2 regions of the Microbacterium sp. LRZ72 genome follow, and region 1 is predicted to be linked to the other one. Evidence: predicted binding sites of a transcription regulator. Region 1 holds the regulator's gene; the other holds the start of a gene.

Evidence for each region. The regulator HrcA, encoded in region 1, represses chaperone genes, less so after heat shock. The targets are predictions, from matches to a motif close to TTNGCACTCGNNNNNNNCGAGTGCNAA.
Region 2: the regulator HrcA is predicted to act here: its motif matches at 1,070-1,096, upstream of groL (chaperonin GroEL).

Annotation. Positions count from the first base shown of each region.
Region 1 covers NZ_JANGEX010000001.1:301,595-305,557, forward strand. Annotated here, with positions in the region: gene M4I32_RS01445 (16S rRNA (uracil(1498)-N(3))-methyltransferase) at 1-426, opposite strand, end outside; gene dnaJ (molecular chaperone DnaJ) at 426-1,532, opposite strand; gene hrcA (heat-inducible transcriptional repressor HrcA) at 1,579-2,619, opposite strand; gene hemW (radical SAM family heme chaperone HemW) at 2,717-3,934, opposite strand; gene M4I32_RS01465 (DUF1990 family protein) at 3,936-3,963, opposite strand, start outside.
Region 2 covers NZ_JANGEX010000002.1:290,432-294,394, forward strand. Annotated here, with positions in the region: gene groL (chaperonin GroEL) at 1-1,034, opposite strand, end outside; gene M4I32_RS03890 (cold-shock protein) at 1,234-1,440, opposite strand; gene M4I32_RS03895 (LytR C-terminal domain-containing protein) at 1,582-2,136, opposite strand; gene M4I32_RS03900 (DUF3263 domain-containing protein) at 2,171-2,428, opposite strand; gene M4I32_RS03905 (DUF2332 domain-containing protein) at 2,438-3,433, opposite strand; gene msrB (peptide-methionine (R)-S-oxide reductase MsrB) at 3,518-3,919, shown strand; gene M4I32_RS03915 (nitroreductase family protein) at 3,916-3,963, shown strand, end outside.

The DNA.
Region 1 (3,963 bases):
GCGGTGGGACTGCTTGGCGGCCTCCCGCACGATCGACGCCCACCGGCTTCTGCCCTTGTCACGCTTGGCGCCCTCCCAGCGCGAGACGCTGCGCGCCGCCTGCCACGGCTCGATCACGTCCGCGCCGAGCTCACAGGCCGCCTGCGCAGCCCGCTCGTCGTGGTCCCCCTTGGCCAGTGCCTGGACGAGCACGAGTCGCGGAGAGGCGGCGGGGATGGTCCGCGTGGAGTGCACGCGCACCTCGACGAGGGCGGGTGAGACCGACACGCACTCGCCCTCGATCCACGCGCCGCGGCCGTCGCCGACCGTGACGTGTTCACCGGGACGCACCCGACGCACGGTCGCGGCGTGGCGCGCCTCATCACCGGAGATGCGCACCACGTCCGAGGCCGCACCCGCATCCGCCGTGACGAAGTGCAGGGCCATCAGCTCGCGCGGAAGCGGTCGCGCAGCTTCGAGAACACACCCTGATGGAACTGCGCCAGCTTGGGCGCCGGGGCCTTGGTGCGCCGTCGCAGCTCCTCGATCAGTGCGCGCTCCTTCGCATCGAGGCGCGACGGCGTGACGACCTGCACGCCGACCCGCAGGTCGCCCCGCTGCGAGCCGCGCAGCGGTGTCACGCCACGACCCTTGATCGTGAGGACGTCGCCCGACTGCACTCCCGGGCGCAGTTCGAGGTCGACCGGGCCGTCAAGGCTCTCGATCGTGGTCGTCGCTCCGAGAACCGCGTCCGGCATCGAGACGTCGAGCGTCGCGAGCAGGTCGTCACCGTCGCGACTGAAGACCTCGTGGGGCGAGACCGAGATCTCGACGTACAGGTCGCCGTGGGGGCCGCCGGCCGGCCCCACCTCGCCGGAGCCGGGCAGCTGCAGCCGCAGGCCCGTCTCGACGCCCGCGGGGATGTCGAGCGACACGGTGCGCCGGGAGCGGACGCGCCCCTGGCCCTGGCACGTGGAGCACGGGTACGGGATGGTGGTGCCGTATCCCTGGCAGGTGGCGCACGGCTGCGCGGTGACCACATTGCCGAGCAGGCTGCGCACCGTGCGCTGGATGTGTCCCGAACCACGGCAGATGTCGCAGGTCACGGGCTGCGTGCCGGGCTGGCAGCAGGACCCCTCGCACGTCTCGCACACGATGGCCGTGTCGACCTCGAGATCCCGGTGCACGCCGAAGACGACGTCGCCGAGGTCGAGTGTGACGCGCACGAGCGCGTCCTGCCCGCGTTCGCGCCGCGACCGAGGCCGGGTGCCACGACCGCCGCCGCCGCCTCCGAAGAACGTCTCGAAGATGTCGCTGAACCCGCCGAAGCCCGCGGCGCCGCCGAACTCGTCGCCGCCCATGTCGTAGCGACGGCGCTGGTCGGGGTCCGACAGCACGTCGTACGCGTGCGTGACGGCCTTGAACCGGTCGGAGGCATCCGCCCCGGGGTTGACGTCGGGGTGCAGCTCCCGCGCCAGGCGGCGGTAGGCCTTCTTTATCTCTTCAGGACTCGCGTCCCGGGCGACACCCAGGACTTCGTAGTGGTCAGCCACATTCACCTCTCGCAGGATCCGCGACCGGTCGGTCGCGGTTGGCGTCTCAGCGCCGGTTGTCGTCTTCTTCGAGCACGCGCGACAGGTACCGCGCCACGGCACGGGCGGCCGCGAGGTTGCTCGGGTAGTCCATTCGGGTCGGGCCCATGATGCCGATGCGCGCGAGCGACCCGGATGTCGCGTAGTCGCTCGTCACGACCGAGGCCTCGGTGAGCCCCCACGGCTCGTTCTCCCGCCCGATGCTCGCCGCGAGACCCTGCCCGTCGGCGACCATCTCTCCCATCAGCCGCAGGAGCGTCACCTGCTCTTCGATCGCCTCGAGGAGCGGGTAGATGCTGCCGCGGAAGTCACCCTCGCGCCGGGCCAGGTTCGCCGTCCCCGCGAGCACGAGCCGGTCCTGACGGAACTCCTCGAGCTCTTCCGCGATCACGTGCGCCAGCGAACCGAGGGCGGCCGACAGCCGGTCGCCGGCGGCCGGCTCGGCGATGCGGATGCCCTCGACGCGCTCTGCGGCGTCCTGGGCCGAGCTTCCGACCACGAGGTCGACGAGCCGGGCGCGCAGGAGCGAGATCTCGGTCTCGTCGAGCGAGACGGGCAACGGTGCGATGCGCTGCGAGACCCGTCCCGTGTCGGTGACGATCACGATGAGCATGCGCGTCGGTGAGATCGCCACGAGCTCCACGTGGGTCACGGCGGCGCGGGCGAACGAGGGGTACTGCACGATCGCCACCTGCCCCGTCAGCTGCGACAGCACGCGCACGGTCCGCGCCAGCAGATCGTCGAGATCGCCCGGCTCGCCCAGGAACGTCGTGATCGCGTTGCGCTGCGCCGACGTCAGCGGACGCACATCGGCGAGATGATCGACGAAGACCCGGTAGCCCTTGTCCGTCGGCACCCGTCCGGAAGACGTGTGGGGGGCCGCGATGAGCTCTTCGTCTTCGAGCGCCGCCATGTCGTTGCGGATCGTCGCGGCCGATACTCCGAAGGGATGACGATCCACGATCGACTTGCTGCCCACGGGCTCGTGGGTCTCGACGTAGTCCTGCACGATCGCGCGCAGCACCTGCAGTCCTCGTTCGCTGACCATGGTTCCTCCCTTCCGAATCTGTCACAGACGACACTGGCACTCCCGCGCAGCGAGTGCCAATTCTACCCGGGGTCTGGGCCGGTCAGTCCTTCGGCCGCTACGGAACGAGCGCGCGCACGACGGCGTCGGCCAGCAGGCGGCCGCGAAGGGTGAGGACGACCCGGCCCCGCAGCGCATCGGCGGCAACGACCAGGCCGTCCGCGATGAGGCCCGCCACCGCCGTCCGCCCCCCTGGTGGCAGCGTGTCGACGGCGATCCCCTCGCGCAGCCGCGAGGTGAGCAGGACCCGCTCGAGGTCGGCGGCATCCTCGTCCGGTCGTTCGCGTGCCGCGGCTGGCGATCGCCCGCCGGCGAGCCTCTGCGCATAGGCTGCGGGATGCTTGACGTTCCACCACCGCAGACCCGCGACGTGGCTGTGGGCGCCCGGGCCGAACCCCCACCAGTCGCCGCCCGCCCAGTAGCCCCGGTTGTGCCGTGACCGGTGGGCGTCCCCGCGCGACCAGTTGCTCACCTCGTACCATTCGAAGCCGGCATCGCCGAGCAGACCGTCGGCCAGCTCGTACATGTCGGCCTGCAGGTCGTCCTCGGGGGCGGGCAGCTCACCGCGCCGGATGCGGCGTGCCAGTTGCGTGCCGTCCTCGATGATGAGCGCATACGCCGAGACGTGGTCCGGCTCGAGCGCTACGGCGGAATCGAGCGAGAGCCGCCAGTCGTCGAGGGTCTCTCCCGGGGTGCCGTAGATCAGATCCACGCTGACCCCGAGACCGGCGGCACGTGCGGCCGCCACCGCCGTTCCCACGTTCGCGGGATCGTGCGTGCGGTCGAGGGTGCCGAGCACCCGCGGCACCGCCGACTGCATGCCGATCGAAAGGCGCGTGACGCCGGCCGCCGCGAGGGCGCCGGCCACCTCGACGTTCACGGTGTCGGGGTTCGCCTCGACCGTGATCTCGGCATCCGCGTGCACGCCGATGCGCTCACGCACTCTGTCGAGCATGCGCACCAGGTCGCCGGGGGGCAGCAGCGTCGGCGTGCCACCGCCGAAGAACACGGTGGCCGCAGGGCGCGCAGCGGCCGCACGGCCGAGCACCTCGGCGGCGAGTTCGACCTCGGCGACGACGTCGTCTGCGTACGTGTCGCGGCCGGCGCCGCGCAACTCCGTCGCCGTGTACGTGTTGAAATCGCAGTACCCGCACCTCACCCGGCAGAAGGGCACATGGATGTAGACCCCCAGCGGATGCGACGGATCGACGAGAAGGTCGTGCGGCAGATGGCCGTCGTGAGGCGCCGGGTCCCCCGGCGGAAGCGCTCCGGCCACGTCAGCCGGAGGTGGCGAACATCGGCGAG
Region 2 (3,963 bases), on a different contig from region 1:
GTGACCCGGCCCTCGATCTGCTCCGACTCTCCGGCGCCCTCGACGATCGTGGTCTCGTCCTTGGTGATGATCACCTTGCGGGCGCGGCCGAGCAGGTCGAGCGTGGTGTTCTCGAGCTTGAGGCCGACCTCTTCGGTGATGACCTGGCCGCCGGTGAGGATCGCGATGTCCTGCAGCTGCGCCTTGCGACGGTCGCCGAAGCCGGGCGCCTTGACGGCGGCCGACTTGAAGATGCCGCGGATCTTGTTGAGCACGAGCGTCGCGAGGGCTTCACCCTCGACGTCCTCGGCGATGATCAGCAGTTCCTTGCCGTCCTGGATGACCTTGTCGACGACGGGCAGAAGGTCCTTGATGTTCGAGATCTTCTGGTTGGCGATCAGGATGTACGGGTCCTCGAAGACCACTTCCTGACGCTCGGGGTCGGTGACGAAGTAGGGGTTGAGGTACCCCTTGTCGAAGCGCATACCCTCGGTGAGCTCGAGCTCGGTGCCGAACGTGTTCGACTCCTCGACGGTGACGACGCCTTCCTTGCCGACCTTGTCGATGGCCTCGGCGATCAGGTCGCCGATGGTCTTGTCGCCGGCCGAGATCGAGGCGGTCGCAGCGATCTGCTCCTTCGACTCGACCTCCTTGGCGTTGGCGAGCAGCTCGTCGGTCACGGCCTTGACGGCCTTCTCGATGCCGCGCTTGAGGGCGATCGGGTCAGAACCGGCCGACACGTTGCGGAGGCCCTCGCGAACGAGCGCCTGAGCGAGCACGGTGGCCGTCGTGGTGCCGTCGCCGGCGACGTCGTCGGTCTTCTTGGCGACCTCCTTGACGAGCTCGGCGCCGATCTTCTCGTACGGCTCCTCGAGCTCGATCTCCTTGGCGATCGACACACCGTCGTTCGTGATCGTGGGCGCGCCCCACTTCTTTTCGAGCACGACGTTGCGACCGCGGGGGCCGAGCGTCACCTTGACGGCGTCGGCCAGCGTGTTCAGGCCGCGCTCGAGGCCACGGCGGGCCTCTTCGTCGAAAGCGATGATCTTTGACATGGGTGGGCGTCCCTCCCGGACGTGAGCGTTTGGTCTTAGCACTCCCTTGAAGCGAGTGCTAAGTCATTCTGGCACTCGCCCCCGGGGAGTGCAAGCCGCGCGACCGTTGCCGGACGTGCGGCCGGGAGGCCGGGCGCACACGCGACCGGGCACAGCGATGCGACCACCCGGTGCAGGTGGTCGCGAGGCCGGGCGCGGGTCAGGCGACGACGCGGACCGACTCGGCCTGCGGGCCCTTCTGCCCGGCGCCGACCGTGAACTCGACCTGCTGGCCCTCTTCGAGGACGCGGAATCCGCTCATGTCGATGTTCGAGTAGTGGACGAAGACGTCCTGCCCACCCTCGGCGACGGTGATGAAGCCGAAGCCCTTCTCGGCGTTGAACCATTTGACGATGCCTTGGGCCATGCGTGTACTCCTGCTGCTGCGGGGTGGGACATCGTCATGCTAATCAGCACGAAGACGCCCGAACGGGCTCGAGCGACAGGTTTGACATGCGGGCCGCGAACTCTTAATCCGACCGAAACATGCCGCGGCTCGACAGGCGCGCTACTCCTCGCCTGACTCCTCCACCGAGTCGACACCGACGACGACGGTCAGCTGCGTGGCCGAGGTGTCGGGCAGCGGGTAGTCCGCATTGAGCACGACCTCGCTCGCGCCGACGATGCCCGCCAGGCCGCGGGCGGCGCCCTCCGCCTCCTCCGCGGCGTAGTACACCGTCGTTTCCGGATACTCCCGGTCACTGGCGTTGCTGGCCACGACCGCGCCATCGGTCCAGCCCTCGGCCACGAGGGCCTCCTTGACCTCGCTCGCCACGCCTTCCTCGGGCGTGCCGTTGAGCACGAGCACCGAGTAGGACGTGTCGACCACCGGCGGGACCGTCTCGACCGGTGCCGCCGTCTCGACGGCGGCCGGAAAGAGCTCGATGCGCCCATCGGCGATCAGCGTCGCGAAGACGCCCACGACCATGAGCACGGCGGCGGCGCCCACCGCCCAGAAGAACGTCGTCCAGCCACCCACCCGCGGGTTCTCGGCGCGGTGCGCGCCGACGCGACCCCTCGAGTGGGGGATGTCGTCGAATCGGTCCTTGGGCGCAGCGGGCATCACGAAATGCTATCCAGAGCGCGACCGCATGCCCTCATCGGCCGACCGCGCGCTGCCGGGCGGCCCGCTCGGCGGCGCGGCTGTCGCGAAGACGACGGAGCCGGCGCACGAGCATCGGCTCCTGCTCAAGGGCGGCCTGCGTCTCGATCAGGCGGCCGAGCAGCTGGTAGTACCGTGCCGGCGTCAGGTCGAGCTGGGCGCGGATCGCCTCTTCCTTGGCACCCGCGTGTCGCACCCACACCGCTTCGAAGTCGAGGATCCGCCGCTCCTGGTCGGTCAATGCGTCGGGCATGCCCCCACGTTATCGCCGGGCGGCGCCCGCGCCGTGGCGCCACTCCAGCCACGCGCCGAGCGGATCGCAGCGGGCGATCTCATCGTCGTCCCGGCGCACGATGAAACCGTCGTCGGCGGGCGACCCGGCATCCGGCGCGTCGATCGAGATCCAGCGCGCACCCACGGCGGCGATCCCCGCGCGCAGGCTTGAGCGCCCGGCTCGCGAGAGGTGGCCGGCCAGCCCCGGCGTCGTGACGACGAGCGTGGCGTCGGCGGGCGCGTCCTGCGTCGCGCGGCGCAGCACCGCGACGTCGGTGACGTCCCCCGCGTGGATCTCGGGCGGGTCGGCGGCCACGACGTCCAGCGCCGCCGCGATCCGCTCGGCCCGGCCCGTCTCCCCCGGCCACACGAGCGCCCGCAGAAAGGCGGCGTCCTGCGGGTCGCGCGCCGACAGCGGGGTGAGGTCGACGCCCCGGCGCCAGACGATGCGGGGCCGCTCGATCGGCGGCATCCGCCCGCGCACCACGCAGTCCAGGGTCACCCCCGTGTGTTGTCCGGGCGCCGCGAGCCGCACCTCGTCGCCCGCCCCGCGGTATCGATACGCGTACCGGTCGGGCACGAGGCACAGGCCGGCCGCGGCGCCCAGCTCGACCAGGGCGATGGGCCCATCGATGCCCGCCAGCGCCGGCAGGAGCGCCGTGCAGCGCTGCGGCTCGTTCGTCTGCAGCGAGCGCGCGGATGCCGCGGCGACGAACTCGTCGGCGTGCGCGTACAGCCAGGCGGCGAAATCGGCGTACGGCGCGTCGGGCGCACCGGCCATGCGCGCGATGGCGAACACAAGAGGTGGCTGGCGTCGCGTCGCGGGGATCTGCGCAAGCACGGCCTGGGCGCGGCGATCGCGGGCGACGCCCGCCGCCCACGACTCGTAGAGCGCCGACCGTCCCGGCGCCTCCTCGCGGGCGAACCGGTCGTAGCGGTGCGCCACCGCCGCGAGGTCCGCGTCCGCGGCACCGGCATCCGTCATCCCCCTATTGAACAGGCGGGGGGACAATGGGGGAACACACCACCGCCCGAGCGGGTTGGATAGAGGGCGACAGTTGGAGGACACATGACCTATTCCGTGGACAAGAGCGACGACCAGTGGCGAGCCGAGCTCTCGGACGAGCAGTACGCGGTGCTGCGCCAGTCGGCGACCGAGCGCCCGTGGACGGGTGAGCTGCTCGACGAGTCCCGCTCCGGGCTGTACACGTGCGCGGCCTGCGGGGCGGAGCTGTTCCGCAGCGGCACCAAGTTCGACTCCGGATGCGGGTGGCCGAGCTTCTACGAGTCGGTGCGACCCGACGCCGTCGAGCTGCTCGAAGACGACACGCAGGGCATGGTGCGCACCGAGGTGCGCTGCGCCGCGTGCGGGTCGCACCTGGGACACGTCTTTCCCGACGGGTTCGGCACGCCCACCGGCGACCGCTACTGCATGAACTCGCTCGCACTCGGGTTCGCGCCCGAGAAATGACGGCGCTCGAGGCGGTCCGCGCGCGGCGGTCGTGGTCGCGGGTC